Regions from separate parts of the Aliiglaciecola sp. genome, predicted to be linked through region 2. Evidence: predicted binding sites of a transcription regulator. Region 2 holds the regulator's gene; each other region holds the start of a gene.

Region 1 (2,212 bases), on a different contig from region 2:
CAACGGGCTGGGGTGGATGTCACTTGGGTTGACAATAACAGCACTTGTAAAGGGGTATGTGAAAGAGTTAGTGAGATAGGCTTTGATCCAACGCAAAACTCACCTTTGTGTAATGGTGATGCTTGTTTTGATGAAATTCTTATCGAAGAATTACATCAACAAATTAGCCAACAAAAATCCGCTGATCAACTTTTCGTCTTACATATGATTGGTTCCCATGGGCCTACTTATTTTCAGCGCTATCCTGATACATTTAAACGTTTTATGCCAGATTGTCCGCAAAGTGATATTCAAAATTGCAGCGCAGAGCAATTAAAAAATACATATGATAATACTATTGCCTATACCGACTTTGTTCTGAGTAAAGTTATTGGCGTTTTACAGCAAAGTAATGCAACTAATAAATCCTTGTTATACATTTCAGACCATGGCGAATCATTAGGTGAAAATGGACTTTATCTACATGGGTTTCCTTACAGTATTGCTCCTGAAGAACAAACTCATGTGCCTATGTTGTACTGGAGTACCGATTTAGCCAATGCTAATTTTAAAGACTGTATGTCTAGAAAATTGAATTCTGACTTCTCTCAAGACAATATTTTTGACACCTTGTTAGGGTTGGCTAATGTGAAAAGCAGTATTTATCAACCAGAAATGGATATATTTCAGCAGTGCAGAACAACTGCAATAGAGGCAAAAAATAACTAGATGAGCCAATTTCAGTTATCGAATTTTAAGGGCGGGAATAATAATTGAGCTTATTTTAGATGTTCGAAACATCAATTCTCAGGTGTAAACATTATAAGCCGGATAAACGTTTAGACGTCTAGACGTAAAGATGTTGACTTTTCAGTGTGAATGAGCGAAATTTGTTGCCTTACCACCACATTGGAGAACTTATGCCTATTCGAATACCTAGTGATCTTCCCGCCCAAGGGGTCTTGAACGCGGAAAATATATTCGTGATGGACAGCGAAGCGGCTGCTAAGCAAGACATTCGTCCTCTAGAAGTGGGGATTTTGAATTTAATGCCGAACAAGATTGAAACTGAAGTTCAGATTCTGCGTCTGCTTTCCAATACGCCTTTGCAAATTAATATAGACCTTATTCGCATTGATAATCAGGCACCTAAAAATACCCCTAAAGCTCACATGGATGCGTTTTATTTGTCATTTGATGATGTGGCCCATAAAAATTACGATGGCTTTATTATCACAGGCGCGCCCCTTGCTCATCTAGATTATTCTGCGGTGAAGTATTGGGACAAAATCACCACCATTATGGAGTGGACTCAACGTCATGTGCAGTCGACGTTATATTCCTGTTGGGCTGCCCATGCGGCGATGTTCCATTTTTACGGCCACAATCGTCGACTTAGAGACGATAAGCTATCTGGGGTTTACACCCATAATGTGAATGATCCCCATGATGCGTTAATGCGTGGCTTCGATCCCCAGTTTAATGCCCCGCATTCTCGCTTTGGGGAAATTCCCATCGACATATATAAAAGTGTTGAGGGACTGAATGTATTGGCCAGTTCGGAAAAAGCCGGGGCTTACTTAGTTGCCTCGAAAGATAAACGCATGGTGTGTGTAACTGGGCACCCTGAATATGATCCTGATACTCTGGATCAGGAGTTTAAGCGGGATATTAATAATGGTTTAAGCCCTAAGGTACCAGAAAACTATTACGAAAATGATGACCCTAGCCAGCCCTATCATGTAACATGGCGCTCCCATGGTTCGCTTCTGTTAACAAACTGGTTAAACTACTATGTTTATCAGACGACACCATTTGATCTTGCAGATCTTCCAAGTAAAAAATAAGAGGTAATTGCGTGGCGCAAAATAACACCGATAAACTGTATTCTATTGCCAAAGAACGAATTCTTATTCTTGATGGCGCAATGGGAACAATGATTCAGCGGCATAAACTGGAAGAAGACGATTACCGAGGTGATCGCTTTGCTGATTGGCATTGTGATGTCAAAGGCAACAACGATTTATTGGTGTTGAGCCAACCGCAAATTATTTATGATATTCATTGCCAGTACTTTGCAGCTGGCGCTGATATAATTGAGACTAATACCTTTAACGCCACCACTATTGCCATGGCTGATTACGATATGCAATCACTGGCCAAAGAAATCAATATTGAAGCCACAAAGTTGGCGCGTAAAGCGGCAGATGAATACACCGCGAAAACACCAGAT
Region 2 (2,212 bases):
GACAAATGGCGTAACTTAACTCACTTCTGTTTAGGGTGTAAAAATGGAAGTCACGGATCCCTTCTTTTGCTAATACTTTAACCGTATCCATTGCAATACTGGCCCCCAAAAGGTTTCGAGTGGTTTGATCATCTTTCTCTAAACCATCGTACATTTTATGTAACCAGCTAGGTACGTGGACGTTAGTAAAGCCTGCAAAGCGCTTTAGTGTTTGATAATTTGTTACTGGTAAAATGCCCGGAACAATATCTAAATCGATACCTGCGGCAGCTGCACGGTCTCTGAAGCGTAAAAACACTTCTGCATCGAAGAAGAATTGGCTAATGGCTTGGGTGGCACCTGCTTCCGCTTTACGTTTCAAATTGAGCAAGTCAAACTGAGCATTAGGTGCTTCTGGGTGCTTTTCTGGATATGCAGCAACAGAGATATCAAAATCGGCGACATCCTTTAATAAAGCTACTAGATCTGATGCATACATCTCTGTCTTTTCAGTACCTGCGGGAAGATCTCCGCGTAGGGCTACTATTCGTCTAATGCCTGACTGCCAATAATCTTTAGCAATTTGAATTAATTCTTTTTTGCCTGCATCTACACAGGTTAAATGTGGGACAGCAGCTATACCCGTTTCACTTTGAATACGTTTAACCACATCATGGGTGCGATCTCTCTCGCCACTGTTGGCACCATAGGTCACTGACATATAGGCAGGTTTTAACGGCGCAAGACGCTCTACTGATTTCCAAAGTGTTTGTTCCATTTGTTCCGTTCTTGGCGGGAAAAATTCAAAAGAAACATTGATATCACTTAATTCAGACAGCGACTGATTGAGTGACTCAATACCTTGTGCGTAAGAGACCATGCTGTACTCCAATAGGTAAAAATAATAATAATATCAGCTTAATTTGTCAGTACGTTTAAAGGTAAACTGACATTAGCCGTTTAGACGTCTAAACTAAACTGAGAATGATAAGCCGTCAAGATGTTTAGACATCTAATAGACTTGAGGTTAGACTTTCATCTTATAAGAAAGATAAAAGAGCAACAGTATGGCAAAGTGGAACGGAAAATACATACATCCCTACGCTGAACACGGTAAAAAAAGTGAACTCGTAAAAAAAGTGACAGTGTCAATTCCATTAAAGGTACTAAAAGTCCTTACGGATGAACGCACCCGTCGACAAGTGAATAACCTAAGGCACGCAACTAATTCAGAATTGTTGTGTGAGGCGTTCCTGCACGCCTTTACAGGTCAGCCGCTTCCTGATGATGATGATCTGCGCAAAGATAATCCAAATCGTATTCCCAAAGAAGCTAGAGAATTAATGGAAGCCATGGGGCTTGAAGTTAAAGAAGTGGATGACTAAGTTAGTATTAAAGGATCAGTAATTAAGCTATGTTGTATTTGCATCAATACCCAATTGTAAAATCCCAACATTGGTGCAAAAATAGTCAAGATTCGAGTGAGTTTCATGATTTATTCATCTTTATACAGTAGTCTTGTTATGGCAAGTAGATTGCATTCAAGTAAATCGTATTGAGAAAAGCCTTTGTTGTTTTATTAATAACTAACGGCATGAATAGATAGTCATATAAATATCGCCAATTGAGGACAAGCCAACATGGTAAAAACACCACGTATCCCGCGCAATACAATGAATGATCATAGTCTCGAGTGGGCCCAAAAGCGTCGTGAATACCTTACTGAGCAAACGGGCACGGAACTGCCACACACAGGGCATTTTTCTATCGACCCTGAGGCGCTCCCAGGTAATATCGAAAATTTCATCGGTGTAGTACAGATGCCAGTAGGCATCGCTGGACCGGTTCAAGTAAATGGTGAATATGCAGAGGGATTATTTCACGTTCCTCTAGCGACGACCGAAGGTACTCTCGTTGCTAGTTATAGTCGAGGTATGCGCGTAATAAACGAGTGTGGTGGGGTTCACACCACAGTTGTTGAACAATATATGCAGCGAGCTCCAGCATTTATCTTTGCCAATGCCAGAGAAGCTCGTGAGTTTGGAAAATGGGTTGATGAACATTTTCTAGAGATTAAAGCTGCAGCTGAAACCACCACCACTATTGGTAAGCTTGAACATATCATGCAGTGGTCTGTTTCAAAGACTCGCTATTTACGTTTCAACTATACCACTGGCGATGCGGCAGGACAGAATATGGTGGGCAAAGCCACCCTTGCAGCTTGTGAGTGGAT
Region 3 (2,212 bases), on a different contig from region 2:
CCCGCGAGATTGTGTGGTTTGGATGTTATGGCCTAAAGGCCATGCTACAGGTGATATACGGATTTCGCCTGTAGGCGGGTGCTTTAGCTCCGCGAGATTGTTTGGTTTGGGAGCCATGGCCTAAAGGCCATGCTACATAAAGAGCCCGTCCTTGGGCTGGAACTTCCTTGCTCCTTCCATAACCTTTACGTCAATTTAACGGTTTCTCGCAACAGTTGATCAACGCCGCCATATACGTTCAAGTTGCTAACTTTTTCTGACACTTTTTCAAGTGACTCTAGCTCCTTCAAACGCAACAATGTTGGGTTGTTCTCCATCATTTTAGCGGTGTTTTGCAAACTTCTAGTGGCGGCGGTTTCTTCCCGACGTTTGATCACATTTGCCTCTGCGGCTTTTTGTGCTTCCACGACTTGGTTCAGAATCGCTTTGATCTCACCAGGCAGAATAATATCCTTCACGCCCACTCTTTCGAGCTTCACACCCACTGAATCCAGCTCCTGCTCAACCAACTCTTTTATGGTTTGGTTAACGTAAAGCTTATCTTCAAGCAGTGCATCCAGAGTTTTGGTTCCTACAGCTTCACGCAATGCCAATTGCATTGTCTTGTAGATAAATTCGTCTAGATTCTCTACCTGTTCAGCCGCTACAACTGGATCTAGAGTTTTCACAGTAGCAGATAGATTAACCCGCACTGTCACCCGATCTTTTGTCAAAATATCCTGACCAGAGACCTCCTGATTGCGAGATCGCAAATCATAGCTTTTCACCTCGATTGCGTGACTTAACTGCCAAAAACCATACATACCAGCGCTCAAGGATCTGACTAATTGACCATCTACATATAACAAAGCTACATGTTGAGGTTTTACTTCAACCATAGCTACTGGAGCACGCTTTACCGAGCCTTTTGAAGAAACCAATTTGGTCACTTCATTCTTGCCACGATGCTTAATTTCTTCCAACACCGAGCGTGTTACCTCAAGATCACCATTTAGGGACACTCGATCTAGACGATATTCACCGGCCGACTTCCATAACTGTAGAACTTCACCCGGTGCGACAATACCCATAAGTTGATCATCAATATACAACAACCCTAGCTCGTCGTTAGCGAGCTTCCAAACATGCACCAACTCAGCCACTTCTGGGTAGGTTTTAATCAAATAAAATGACTCAGGATCTGAGTAATAAATGCTGTTAGCATCAAAATACTTGGCTGTTAGAGCATTACTTAAATCCCATACTCGATGCACACCTGCTTGTAACACTTGTTCGAATTTTTGATTTTTAAACACAAATGCAACTGAGTTTTCAGCAACAGTAAATACCTTTAAAAATTTTCCTTGTTCTGTCATTAGAATCTCTCCTTATTTTATTGCCTCAACATAGGTTTTGGACATGCCATAACAATATGTGACACAAGGGGTAACTAACTTGCGTGAATTGACAGCAAACAAGGTTGATAAGGTAAGCTTTGCATTCCCGATGCTTTGCTACTGCTTCCGTGCAGTGTCTACCAAATCAATGTTGTTTGTGCGAGTTCACCACAGCGGTCAATCGCTAGCCTTGTGTCGGGCTATTACAATGTTTGTGGGATTCGAACCCACAAGGCTCGCGCCTTATCCTTTAGTCGTTTAATAATCAAATCAGATTATTTGCTTGCGGTGCAGCGCACCGTCTTAGTTGGTGTCTTTACATGAGATATACACCTTTGGCATTGCCATGTGCATCAGGTTGCCCTTAGAAACAACTCCGCTTCGTTAAAAACAATTTATGTATTACAAGCCCCATGCCAATAAATTAAACAACTCAAATAAAAACATAAGCCATTGAAAAATAGCCGCTTATTGAAATTTCACAAATCATCAATACAGAATAGGTTTCACAAAAACTATCTTTTTAGATATATTGATATTTTTTTAGATAGCCTGATAAATTATGAAACGCAAAAATGTCATGTTTGCCATTCTAGGAGTGGTTAAAGACCGCAAAGGACGGGGTGTGAACCGTTGGCAAACTTGGCGGCCGACCATAAGTGCAGTTATGCAAGATGATTTTCAGGTCGATAGACTGGAGTTATTGTATGAACCCTCTCACCTTAGTTTAGCCCGCCGAATCTCTGAAGATGTAGTAGCAGTCTCTGCTAACACAGAAGTCGTGCTAGTTGAAACTGCATGGAATAACCCTTGGGATTTCGCTGATGTGTACCAGT
Region 4 (2,212 bases), on a different contig from region 2:
CAAGGTCTGAGTTTAGAAAATAGTTTAATGATTGAATTAACAACTAAAGGCCCGAAAGACATTTCAACGAATCTGACCTCCTTGTTTTTAACCTTTGCGCGAACAGCAATTATTAACAGGTTCGCACTGTAGCTTTACCCGACTTAATCTATTGTTACCTCGAAACTGCAGGTAACAATAGATCGAATATCGTTCCTTGCTTATTTGCTAGACTTTGCAATTCTTACTAATGAAACATCACAGTCTGCATAGTTTGCAACGCCATTCGCGGTAGAACCGATTAATGCTTGAATGCCTTTTTTAGAGTGTGTGCCTAGCATGATTAGGTCAGCTTTTCGTTTAATCCCTTCATTGCATATTAGCTCATAAGGTTTACCAACCTTAATGATGCGGTTCTTTTTAGGGACATTGAAGTCTGCGCACAACTCTTCAATTTTAGGAGATATTTTGTCTTTCAGTTCTTTTTGATAATCCTTAGGCAATAACTGGTAAGGCAGAACATGCATAACAATTAACTTACTGCCGTATAACTCTGCCATTTCAGCAGCTTTAGCGAGAACTTGTTTCCCTTCTGTAGACGCCTCAATAGCACACAGGATTGTTTTATACATAATTGCTCCTTAATCATTATCAATCTGAAGTTTTTATTCATTCTTATACTACCCATAAAATAGCGGCAAATATATGATTCACATCAATATTAGCTGATATTTAGCTCCCCTAACCGGCTTCAGACAGCATGGGGAGTAGGGTGAAGTCTTATTTTCAGTTTCTAAACTTCTCAATGTTAGATTTATCCTGTTTGTCCAGATCCAGTCATTCATTAACGAATGACTCATTACAAAGTAAACTGCAGTAAAGGTTAAATATTTACTCGTGTGACGATGTGAAGTACCTATTCAATCCATTTAATTCTACCTTAGAGTAATTAGATCAGCATAAATCGCCAACAAATCACCCTTTGACGGTTGACATATAGACGTCTATACGGCAAATTGAAGCCCATGAAAATAATAATAAGCACCATCGGCATGATTATGATTACCACCTCAAACGAGTTGGTCGCTGGCTAGTGCTTAAAGAAATTTAAAAAAGCCCGCGACTCAAGCGGGCTTTTTGTTATTTACAGCAAAATTATTTGCCTACTTTAAATGGCTACACAACAAATAGATGGCTTCAGAGTTGGGTTAAAGTGCGAAATTAGAATGCGAATCTCAAGCAGCGGAACAGAAGTAAACAGGAGCAATAAATGAAGGTGTTGAAATTTGGTGGCTCTTCAATGGCCGATGCTAAACGTTATTTGTCGGTTAAAGACATCAGTTTAGCTAGCCATGAAGAAAACGGTGCAGCAGTGGTTTTATCAGCTCCAAAGGGAGTGACAAATGCATTGTCGTTGTTATGTGAACAAGCAAGTGCGGGAAATGACTTTGGCGAATTGTATGCCAAATTAGATATGACATTAAATGGTATTGCTAGCGACTTAGCTGAGCAATTGCCTGCTTTCCGCAAAGCCCGTTTAAGCAGTTTTATTGATACAATTTTAGCTGAATTGAAACAGCATCTAGATGGCATTCAGTTACTGCGTTGTGCACCAGACCAAATTACCGCCAAAATTTTAAGTATGGGCGAATATGTCAGTGTGAATATTTTCAGTGAAATACTGAACGCCCTAGGCCAAAAAAATCACATTATTGATCCGGTTAATTATATTGTTGCCGAAGGTGAATACTTAGATAGCATTGCCGATGTTGCAGTAAGCAAAGCCCGCTTCTCGGAGTTTGTTTACGATAAATCTGAAATTTTAATTATGCCGGGTTTTGTTGCAGTAAACGCCGAAGGCGAGAAAGTGACTCTTGGACGTAACGGTTCCGACTATTCCGCGGCCATTCTTGCTGCGTGTTTAGACGCAGAATGTTGTGAGATTTGGACGGATGTGGATGGGGTTTACAATGCTGATCCTAATCAAGTGGATGGCGCAGTGCTTCTCGACAAGCTCACTTATCAAGAAGCCATGGAACTGTCTTACTTTGGCGCCAAAGTGTTGCATCCTAAAACTATTGGTCCTATCGCTCAACACCATATTCCCTGTTTGATTCGTAACACCTTAAACCCTGCTGCTCCTGGAACTTTAATTGGTAAAGAATCGAGTGATATTTGGACCAGTGTGAAAGGCATCTCTCACCTTGATGACATGACTATGTTTAATGTTGCC

The links. Region 2 encodes MetJ, which represses methionine synthesis genes. Its sites were predicted from a motif close to TAGACGTCTAGACGTCTA; they were not measured.
Region 1: a site for MetJ is predicted at 820-837, ahead of metA (homoserine O-succinyltransferase). Genes of this name have one in related genera too.
Region 3: a site for MetJ is predicted at 1,628-1,645, ahead of ABJV04_RS05370 (slipin family protein). Genes of this name have one in related genera too.
Region 4: a site for MetJ is predicted at 977-994, ahead of thrA (bifunctional aspartate kinase/homoserine dehydrogenase I). Genes of this name have one in related genera too.

What each region holds. Positions count from the first base shown of each region.
Region 1 covers NZ_JBDWYG010000041.1:93,358-95,569, forward strand. The annotation lists gene ABJV04_RS13655 (phosphoethanolamine--lipid A transferase) at 1-708, shown strand, start outside; gene metA (homoserine O-succinyltransferase) at 900-1,826, shown strand; gene ABJV04_RS13665 (homocysteine S-methyltransferase family protein) at 1,838-2,212, shown strand, end outside.
Region 2 covers NZ_JBDWYG010000038.1:11,023-13,234, forward strand. The annotation lists gene metF (methylenetetrahydrofolate reductase) at 1-859, opposite strand, end outside; gene metJ (met regulon transcriptional regulator MetJ) at 1,047-1,364, shown strand; gene ABJV04_RS09225 (hydroxymethylglutaryl-CoA reductase) at 1,620-2,212, shown strand, end outside.
Region 3 covers NZ_JBDWYG010000025.1:29,702-31,913, forward strand. The annotation lists gene ABJV04_RS05370 (slipin family protein) at 186-1,355, opposite strand; gene rtcR (RNA repair transcriptional activator RtcR) at 1,939-2,212, shown strand, end outside.
Region 4 covers NZ_JBDWYG010000007.1:195,631-197,842, forward strand. The annotation lists gene ABJV04_RS00890 (universal stress protein) at 201-611, opposite strand; gene thrA (bifunctional aspartate kinase/homoserine dehydrogenase I) at 1,250-2,212, shown strand, end outside.